4 regions of the Streptomyces sp. NPDC017246 genome follow, and region 1 is predicted to be linked to each of the others. Evidence: riboswitches for the same ligand, from Rfam matches in the RefSeq annotation. Region 1 holds a riboswitch; each other region holds the start of a gene.
The links. A riboswitch is a leader RNA that binds a small molecule or an ion and turns the genes downstream of it on or off. The one in region 1 is predicted to bind cyclic di-AMP.

Region 1 (2,193 bases):
CGCGCCCTCCGCCCGGCAGGGGTGACGGGCGGCCCAAGAGCGTTCCCGGGCAGCAGAGTTCACCGCTTCGGGCGACAGATGGGGACATATCTTGGTGGAACGCCGCACGGCGCGGCACGATCGGTGGCACTCTGACGCGAAGCGCAATCCGGGGCATTGGCCCCGGCGGGAAAGGGACAGCGTCGCCATGGCAGATCACCAGGAAGCAACCCTCACCCTGCCGAGCGAGCCCGCCTCGGTCCCCACGGCCCGGAGGTACGTCGCGGAGGTCCTCGTGGAGTGGGGCCTCGACGATGCCGCGGACATCGCGGACGCGATCCGGCTGATCGTCTCCGAGCTGGCCACCAACGCCGTCCTGCACACCCTCGGTCAGTCGCCCACGTTCACGGTCGACGTCCGGCTGGAACGCGAGGAACAGCTCCACATCGGTGTCACCGACAGCCATCCACGCCGCCCGCGCCGCCTCCCGGCGGCGGTTCAGCAGGACAACGGCCGCGGCCTGGTCATCATCCGCGTACTGGCCGCGGAGGCGGGCGGCCGTCTCTCGGTGACACCGACCGCGGACGGCGGCAAGACGGTCTGGATCACCGTGCCGTGGACCGTGGTCCCCGTCGTGAGCTGCTGACGGGGTCCCGGGGGTACGGCGGCGCCACCGCACCCCTCACGGACGGACCGTCACCGCCGCCTGATCAGCGGACGCGGCCGTAGTAGACCTTCGACGACCAGATCTTGTCGAGCTTCACCCAGGAACCCGTCTTGGGCGAGTGCCAGATCCTGCCGCTGCCGGCGTAGATCCCCACGTGGTAGACGCGTCCACCGGAGTGGAAGAAGACCAGGTCCCCCTTCTGCCGGCTGGAGGCGGAGATGTGCCGGGTCTTGTTGTACTGCTGCTGCGCGGTGCGGGGCAGCGACTTGCCCGCCTTCTTGTACGCGTAGAGCGTCAGCCCGGAGCAGTCGAACCTGGAGGGCCCGGTGCTCCCGTACCCGTACGGGGCTCCCTTCTTGGACGCGGCGACGCTCAGTGCCTTGTTCGCGTGCGTGGTGGCTGCCTGGGCCTCCGATGCCGCACCTGGTGCGAACAGCGTGCCGCCGACGGCGGCGAGGGTGAGAGCCGAGACGGCTCCGGCCCGGGACAGCAGGGACGGGACATGCATCTGCGCGGTCATGCGCAACCCTTCGTCAGCCGCCTGCGAAGGATGACCTGTCGGGTTCGGGCTGGCGAAGATGCCCGGCCGCTGACGCGGCTTCACCCCAAGGGACTGCCCCGCTGTCGAAACAGCGCGTCAGTCCCGTAAAAATCGGGTCCTCCACTCCTGCCGATCCACTCCTGTCGACCAGACGTCCGGGACAGCGGCAGGACTCGGCGTCCGCCCGGACCGCCCCGCCGCGGCGGCGGGGGCTTGTCGTCGACAGGGATCTTGACCCACACCAGGGTCGAAATCCGAGCTGAAACGGCGATATGTGAGGCTCCTCACGACTGATCCATTCGGGTGGACAGGAAGCCTTTGTGATCTTCGTAGGTGTGGCCGACGAGCCCCGCACCAGCAGCGGAACGCCCCATTCCGCCAAATGCGTACACCTGTTGTGCAACTCACCCGGCACATATGTCGACTCGTCGACTACGCCGAACGGGGGAGCGATTCTGCGGTGCGCGTCGGCCGTCCGGACCTCGACACGACACGCGGGAATGTCAACTCGCGCGGGAGTGGGGGACGGTGACCCGGCCGGTCCTGCGCTCCCCGTCCAACACCCTTAAGGCACGCGCCAAGGTGTCCGTGTGGACCTCGTTCTCGCCCCGCGTATGCATGAGCGTCAGGGCTTGGAGGAGTGCCTCGGCCCGCTTCACCAGGGCTTGTGCCGCGCGCAGGGCTCCATAGGTATGCGTACTCCTGGATGGATTGATCTTCCCAAGGAGGTCGGCGACTTCGAGGTAGGCGTCGACGAGTTCACCCTCCGCGCGGGTCAGCGCGGGCAGCGGGGGCAGCTCGGGAACCACGGCCGGCTCACCGCGCCGCGCCGCCGGAGGCCGCGCTCCGGCTCGTGACGACGTGGTCCACCAGGCCGTACGCGACCGCGGCCGGCGCGTCCAGGACCGTGAGGCGGTCGAGGTCGGCGTCGATCCGCTCCGGGGTCTGCCCGGTGGCCTCGGTGAGCATCCCGGCCACCAGGGCGCGGAGTCGGAGCATCTCGCGC
Region 2 (2,193 bases), on a different contig from region 1:
CCGCGCCGACCGTCATGGACGAGAGGTGGCAGTACCAGACCTCGGTGCCGTCCTCCAGCTCCAGGACGATGCGGTAGCCGTACGAGCCGGACCAGCCCGCCGACTTCACGGTGGCGCCGTGGACGGCCTTGAGCGGGGTACCGGTGGGAGCGGCGAAGTCGAGGCCCGTGTGGTAGCCGGAGGACCACATCGAACCGGACTGCATGTAGGTGGCGCTGAGGCTGTACGAGGAGAGCGGCATCGAGTAGCTCGCGGCCAGCTTGGCGAGGCGCTCGGCCTCGGCCTTCGCCTCGGCTGCCGCTTCCGCCTTCGCCTTGGCCTCCGCCTCGGCCTTGGCCTTCGCCTCGGCGGCCGCCTTCTCCGCCGCGTCGGCCTTCGTCTTCGCCTCCGCGGCGGCCTTCTCCGCCGCCGCCTTCTCCGCCGCGGCCTTCTCGGCGGCGTCGGCGGAGGCCTGCTGCTGCTCGGCCTGCTGGAGGATGCGGGCCCGCAGGGCCTCGCCCGCGTCGCCGGCGCCGGTCACGGCCTGCGCGGTCCGGCCGGTCGCCGCGTCCTGCGTGTCGTCGAGGGTGGCGTACGTGGCGACGGTGAGCGGGTTCGGGTTGGCGCGGGCCGCGCTGACCGTCTCGTGGGTCTCCTCGGGGAGGAGGTCGCCGACACCGGGAAGGTCGTGGGGGTCCGGCAGGTGGAGGTCCGGGAGGTCGGGAAGGTCCGGGAGCGATATGGCCACCGGGGGCTTCTCCTGCGCGGTGGCGAGGCCGCCCGCGCCGACGGCCGCGATCACGCCGACACCGAGGACGGTGGAGGAACGGGCGAAGTTGGAGCGCTGCTTGACGACCCGGTGACGGCCGCCGGAACGGTTCTGGGCGCGGAGGGAGTCCTCGGTGGGATTCCACTCGGTGTCCGGGGCGGAAGGACCCGCACCACCACCGAAGGCATCGAAGGGGGCTTCGGGTGCGGGAGTGTTGGACGCCACGAAGGCGCGCTCCTTTCCTTCCTTCTCGCCTACCGGGTTAGCTGACGGGTTCGGAGCAGGAAGGTCTCCTACGGGCACGGTCGCACCAGGTGCGAAGGGCCCGATTCACCCCAAGTAGTGGTTCCCCGGTTCCTTTTCAGGATTCGGCGCGTGCGCACGGTGCCGCCTCTTGCGACGGCTGGGACGACCGCGCTGCGTTATCGAACGTTAATAGACAGGGGGTCCCGATTCCAAGCCGTTCCTCTTGATCATTCATTGAATTGGGAGGGAATGGCCCGAGTTGACCCCCCTTCAGTAAGGGGCCGTGGAACTCTCGCGATCTGACGTTATGTCAATTGTTATCGCAGCGACACCCCGCGACTACGGCCGGTGACCGGGCCTGCGGCCGGGCCCGCCACGGGTGCCGCCGGGACCGCCCGGCGGCACCACCGGCATCGTCCGGCGCCGTTCCGGCTGCCCCGCCGCCGGACGGCTCACCGCGAGCAGCGCCATGTCGTCCGTCGACCCGCCGCCCGTGTGCAGCCGTACGTCGCCCACCAGCGCGTCGAGCAGCTCCTCGGGGCCCGGGAAGATCCGGCCGGCCAGGCGTTCCCCCGGGTCGTAGAAGACACCCGCCGCGTTCCGCGCCTCCGAGAGGCCGTCGGTGTAGAAGAGCAGCGTCGCTCCCGGCGGGTAGGGCCGCCCCTCGGCCCGGTCCGGCCACGCCGCCAGATCGCCCATGCCGAGCGGCAGCGCCGGCTCGCTCGGCTCCAGCGCCTCCAGACGCCCGTCCGCGTACAGCATCAGCGGGGGCGGATGCCCGCGGTTGACGACCCGTACGAAACCCTCGAAGGTGCCCCCTCCGTCGCCGCGCGGGATCTCGGCGAGGACGGCGGTGGTGAACCCCTCGAAGGCGTCGAGCCCGTCCCGGCGGGTGCCCTCCCGGGCGAGGGCCCGTTCGAGGCGCTCCGCCACGCCCTCCAGGGTCCGCTCCTGCTCGGCCGCCTCCCGGAAGGCCCCGATGACGACGGCCACGGCCTCGACCGCGTCCAGCCCCTTGCCGCGGACGTCGCCGAGCACCAGCCGCACCCCGTAGGGGGTGTCCTGGACGGCGAACAGGTCGCCGCCGATGAACGCGTCCGCCTGCGCCGCCTCGTAACGGGCCGCGCACTGCAGCCCGCCGATCCGCTCGGCGGGCATCGGCAGCACCGCCTTCTGCGCGGTCTCCGCGATGACCCGCG
Region 3 (2,193 bases), on a different contig from region 1:
CGCAACCGCCTGGACGAGATCCCGCACGAGACGGCCAACCCGGCCCGTCGTGCCGCCAAGCAGCTCTCCAAGGAGCTCTTCCCGGCCGAGTCCCGGATGTCCCGGCCGCGCCAGGGCACCGAGGAGACCGTCGAGGCGATCGACGCCGCCGCGGTCCGCGCCTTCTACGAGGCGTACGTGCGGCCCGCCACCGCCACCGCCGTGGTCGTCGGCGACCTGACCGGCGTCGACCTGGACAAGGTCCTCGCCGAGACGCTGGGCGCCTGGACCGGCGAGCCGGCCGAGCCGCTCCCGATGCCGCCGATCACCGCCGACGACACCGGACGGGTCGTCGTCGTGGACCGTCCCGGCGCCGTCCAGACCCAGTTGCTGATCGGCCGGGTCGGCTCCGACCGGCACGACAGCGTCTGGCCGGCCCAGGTCCTGGGCACGTACTGCCTCGGCGGCACCCTCACCTCGCGGCTCGACCGGGTCCTGCGCGAGGAGAAGGGCTACACGTACGGCGTGCGGGCCTTCGGGCAGGTGCTCCGCTCCGACGGCAGGGGGAACGGCGCCGCGATGCTCGCCATCAGCGGTTCCGTCGACACCCCCAACACCGGACCGGCTCTTGACGACCTGTGGAAGGTGCTGCGGACGCTGGCCGCCGAGGGGCTCACGGACGCCGAGCGCGAGACCGCCGTGCAGAACCTGGTCGGGGTCGCGCCGCTCAAGTACGAGACGGCCGCCTCGGTCGCCGGGACGCTCGCCGACCAGCTCGAGCAGCACCTCCCGGACGACTACCAGGCCCAGTTGTACGCGCGTCTGGCCGAGACGGGCACGGTCGAGGCGACCGCGGCCGTCGTGAGCGCCTTCCCGGTGGACCGGCTCGTCACGGTCCTGGTGGGCGACGCGGCGCAGATCGCGGAGCCGGTGCGTGCGCTCGGCATCGGTGAAGTGACCGTCGTGACCGGCTGATTCGACCGGTCCGGCCGCTGCGGAAAGGCTGATTCCGGAGCGCCGGTGCTTCTGACACGGCAACAGGAGGACCCCGACGGCATGGTTCGTCGGGGTCCTCCCGTATGTCCGTATTGGCGGCAAGGGTGATCGTATGGTCTGTGGCATGTCTTACAAAAATCGCGTCTGGTTGGTGATTGAAAGACGATCCGCATAGCGTCGGTGCGGCTGTTCGTCAGTGCACGTGCCGCACCCGCGGCATCGGACAGTCATCGCCGAGTCCCCGTCAGGCGCGAGCCTGGGGAGCCGGGGACCCATATGAAGTCCCTGGGGTGAATCGGGCGCCTTCGTCTCGTACGGAGGGGCTCGTAGGAGACCTTCCTGCTCCGAACCCGTCAGCTAACCCGGTAGGCGAGAAGGAAGGAAAGGATCAGCCACTACATGGCGTTCACCCGTGCCACCGGGAAGCACCGTGCTCCGAGCCGGACGGCGCGCCGCACCGTGGGCATCGCCGGCGTCGCGACGCTGGCCACCACCGGCGTCATCGGAACCCTCGCCTCCCCGGCGCTCGCCGCCGACACGGACCACCGTTCCGTCGAGGACACCGGCCTCACCAAGGTGATCACCGAGGACTCCCTCGCGGACCGGGTCAGCGCCCAGGTCGCCGCGCAGGAGCAGGAGGTCTTCGAGGCCGCCGCCAAGGCGAAGGCCGAGGCCGAGGCGAAGCGCAAGGCCGAGGCCCGGGCCAAGGAGATCCGCCAGGCCAAGGAGCGCGCCGCCCGCGAGGCCGAGCGCCGTCGCCTGGCCTCCTTCCAGCTCCCCGTCGCCGGCTCGTACGTGTCCACCGGCTACCAGACCGGTGGCTCGCTCTGGTCCTCCGGCAGCCACTCGGGCATCGACTTCCACGCCTCCTACGGCAGCAGCGTGGTCTCCGTCGGTTCCGGCACGGTCGTCGAGGCAGGCTGGGGCGGCGCGTACGGCAACAACATCGTCATCCGGATGCACGACGGCACGTACACCCAGTACGGTCACCTCTCGTCCATCGGGGTCTACGTCGGCCAGAGCGTCGAGCCGGGCCAGCAGATCGGCATCTCGGGCTCCTCCGGCAACTCGACCGGTCCGCACCTCCACTTCGAGGCGCGTACGACTTCCGAGTACGGCTCCGACATCAACCCGATCGCCTACCTGCGGACCCGGGGCGTCAACGTCTGACCCGCACCGCACCGCATCGCGTCGCAAAAGCCCCGGCTCGTACTGAGC
Region 4 (2,193 bases), on a different contig from region 1:
GGCCTCGCCTACGCGCCCAGCGCCGACCTGGCCAGCCGCGCCCAGCAGATCGCGGTGGCCGAGAAGGCCTTCGCCAAGGGCAGCACCGAGTGGGCCACCTGTGCGCCGATCGCCGGCCTGAAGAACGACGGGAAGGGCACCGGGGTGGACCCGGGTCCGACCTCCGTCCCCACGACCCCCGCGGTCCCCGTCCCCGAGTCGAGCTGGAACACGGGCGTCTCCGAGGCCTCCAAGAGCCCCACAGAGGCCGACGAGGCCGCCGGGAAGGCCAAGGGGCCGGTCTCGCCGACCGCGCCCGCGTCGCCGACCGCGCCCACCACCCCCGTCTCGCCGACGGCCCCGGTGAGTCCCTCCGCGCCGACGGACCCGTCCGACCCGACGGTTCCGACCACCCCTAGCACGCCCGATACGTCCCTTACGCCCGGTACGCCCGAGGGTGACGAGACGTCGGCCACGCCCGGCACCGGTAAGCACCGGGGTGACGCCGCTCCGGAGGAAACCGACAAGAAGGACAGCTCTACCGAATCCGGTAGACATGCCTCGGGCAAGGACAACCTCGCGGAAAACCCCGACGTGACGCCGGTGGCTGACGAAGCGAAGAATGCGGACGCAACGGACAGTCAGGGCAAGTCGGACCCGTATACGGTGCAGCCGGGCGACAGCCTGTCCGACATTGCACAGCAGAACGAACTCCCCGGCGGCTGGACCGCGCTCTACGACGCCAACAAGAAGACCGTGGGCGTCGACCCGGACCTCATCCTCCCTGGTCAGAGCCTTGACCTGACGAACGGTTCGCTGACCGAGGCGAAGTGATTCGGGGTTGAATGTCCGGTTCTGGGCAAGTGAGACATGGGTCTCTTCGCCCCAACTGGCGTGTCACGCCCGCAAACTTTGCTCCCGTCACCTCCCACCTGCATAAACACCCCCCGCCGGAAGGCAAGTAGGGGCGATATTTCCGCAATACGCCTCTTTGAACTTCCGGTGGGTCTGTGTCTACGGTCATCACCGCTCGCCACCGCGGGCCCCGTCGACCGAAACGCCGAATCCTGCCGTCGGCCGATGGGAACAGTCGTCGCGTAAGCGCCGAAGGCAGGAGTGGGGGACCCAAGGTAAGTGCCGGGCCCGGCCGTTGAGACAGACGGCCGATGACCGGCTTGGGGTGAAGCCGCGTGCTAGGACACGCGGCCGGGCAACTCTTCCGGCCCGAACCCGACAGCTCACCTCACAGGCGTCGGTGAGGAGAATCTCCATGCTGTTTTCCGGTAAGGGCAAACACCGCCGTCCCTCCAAGGCCACCCAGGTCGTCACGCTCGTCGGCGTCACCGGTGTCGCCGTGGCCGCCCCGCTGATGACAGCGGGCACCGCCTCGGCCGCCACGGTCTCCGAGTGGGACACCGTCGCCGCGTGCGAGTCCGGCGGCAACTGGTCCATCAACACGGGCAACGGCTACTACGGCGGCCTGCAGTTCTCGGCCTCCACCTGGGCCGCGTACGGCGGCACCGCCTACGCCTCGACCGCCAACCAGGCGTCGAAGTCCCAGCAGATCGCCATCGCCGAGAAGGTCCTCGCGGGCCAGGGCAAGGGCGCCTGGCCGTCCTGTGGCGTGGGTCTCTCCGGTGCCTCCTACGACGGCGGCGCCGCCGAGAGCGCCCCCCAGCAGAGCGCCCCCCAGCAGCAGGAGCGGAAGGCCGAGCAGCCGACCACCCGCAGCGAGCAGCGCCAGGCCCCGAAGAAGGCCGCGCAGCCGCAGGCCGCGCCGAAGGCCGCCGCCAAGAAGACGGTCACCACCCCGACCGGCAAGAAGGTCAAGAAGGGTGACGGCGAGTACAAGGTCGTCGCCGGCGACACCCTCAGCAAGATCGCTCAGGCGCAGGGCGTCAAGGGCGGCTGGGCCAAGCTCTTCGAGCTGAACAAGGACGTCGTCGAGAACGCCGACCTCATCTACCCGGGCCAGCAGCTTCACCTGAAGTAGGCCCGGCGGATCGCGTGAGTCCGGCGGCTCGCGCGACCCCTCCGACCCTCCCGCGGTGACCACCCCGACCCGGCGCGCCCTTCCCCCGTGCGCGCCGGGCCGGGGTTCCCCATTTCCGGGGTCTTTGTGGTTACTGTCCAGTAGTTCCGGGGGCCTTCGTCCCCAGATGCATGCCCTTGGGTCCTTTTTCGTCCCAGGGGGCGGGCGCCCGGCTGGCCGGA

Region 2: it holds a riboswitch for cyclic di-AMP, as region 1 does, so the genes downstream of both, ACH4MY_RS04580 (M23 family metallopeptidase) here and ACH4MY_RS19005 (C40 family peptidase) in region 1, are expected to answer to the same signal.
Region 3: it holds a riboswitch for cyclic di-AMP, as region 1 does, so the genes downstream of both, ACH4MY_RS32400 (M23 family metallopeptidase) here and ACH4MY_RS19005 (C40 family peptidase) in region 1, are expected to answer to the same signal.
Region 4: it holds a riboswitch for cyclic di-AMP, as region 1 does, so the genes downstream of both, ACH4MY_RS19890 (transglycosylase family protein) here and ACH4MY_RS19005 (C40 family peptidase) in region 1, are expected to answer to the same signal.

Annotation. Positions count from the first base shown of each region.
Region 1 is NZ_JBIRMW010000007.1:315,349-317,541, reverse strand. Features, by position in the region: gene ACH4MY_RS19015 (8-amino-7-oxononanoate synthase) at 1-25, shown strand, start outside; gene ACH4MY_RS19010 (ATP-binding protein) at 188-625, shown strand; gene ACH4MY_RS19005 (C40 family peptidase) at 690-1,166, opposite strand; cyclic di-AMP (ydaO/yuaA leader) riboswitch at 1,169-1,291, opposite strand; gene ACH4MY_RS19000 (hypothetical protein) at 1,691-1,996, opposite strand; gene ACH4MY_RS18995 (ClpP family protease) at 2,004-2,193, opposite strand, start outside.
Region 2 is NZ_JBIRMW010000002.1:3,450-5,642, forward strand. Features, by position in the region: gene ACH4MY_RS04580 (M23 family metallopeptidase) at 1-973, opposite strand, end outside; cyclic di-AMP (ydaO/yuaA leader) riboswitch at 985-1,132, opposite strand; gene ACH4MY_RS04585 (PP2C family protein-serine/threonine phosphatase) at 1,334-2,193, opposite strand, start outside.
Region 3 is NZ_JBIRMW010000018.1:109,631-111,823, forward strand. Features, by position in the region: gene ACH4MY_RS32395 (M16 family metallopeptidase) at 1-954, shown strand, start outside; cyclic di-AMP (ydaO/yuaA leader) riboswitch at 1,197-1,362, shown strand; gene ACH4MY_RS32400 (M23 family metallopeptidase) at 1,375-2,145, shown strand.
Region 4 is NZ_JBIRMW010000008.1:56,650-58,842, reverse strand. Features, by position in the region: gene ACH4MY_RS19895 (transglycosylase family protein) at 1-813, shown strand, start outside; cyclic di-AMP (ydaO/yuaA leader) riboswitch at 1,072-1,246, shown strand; gene ACH4MY_RS19890 (transglycosylase family protein) at 1,250-1,972, shown strand.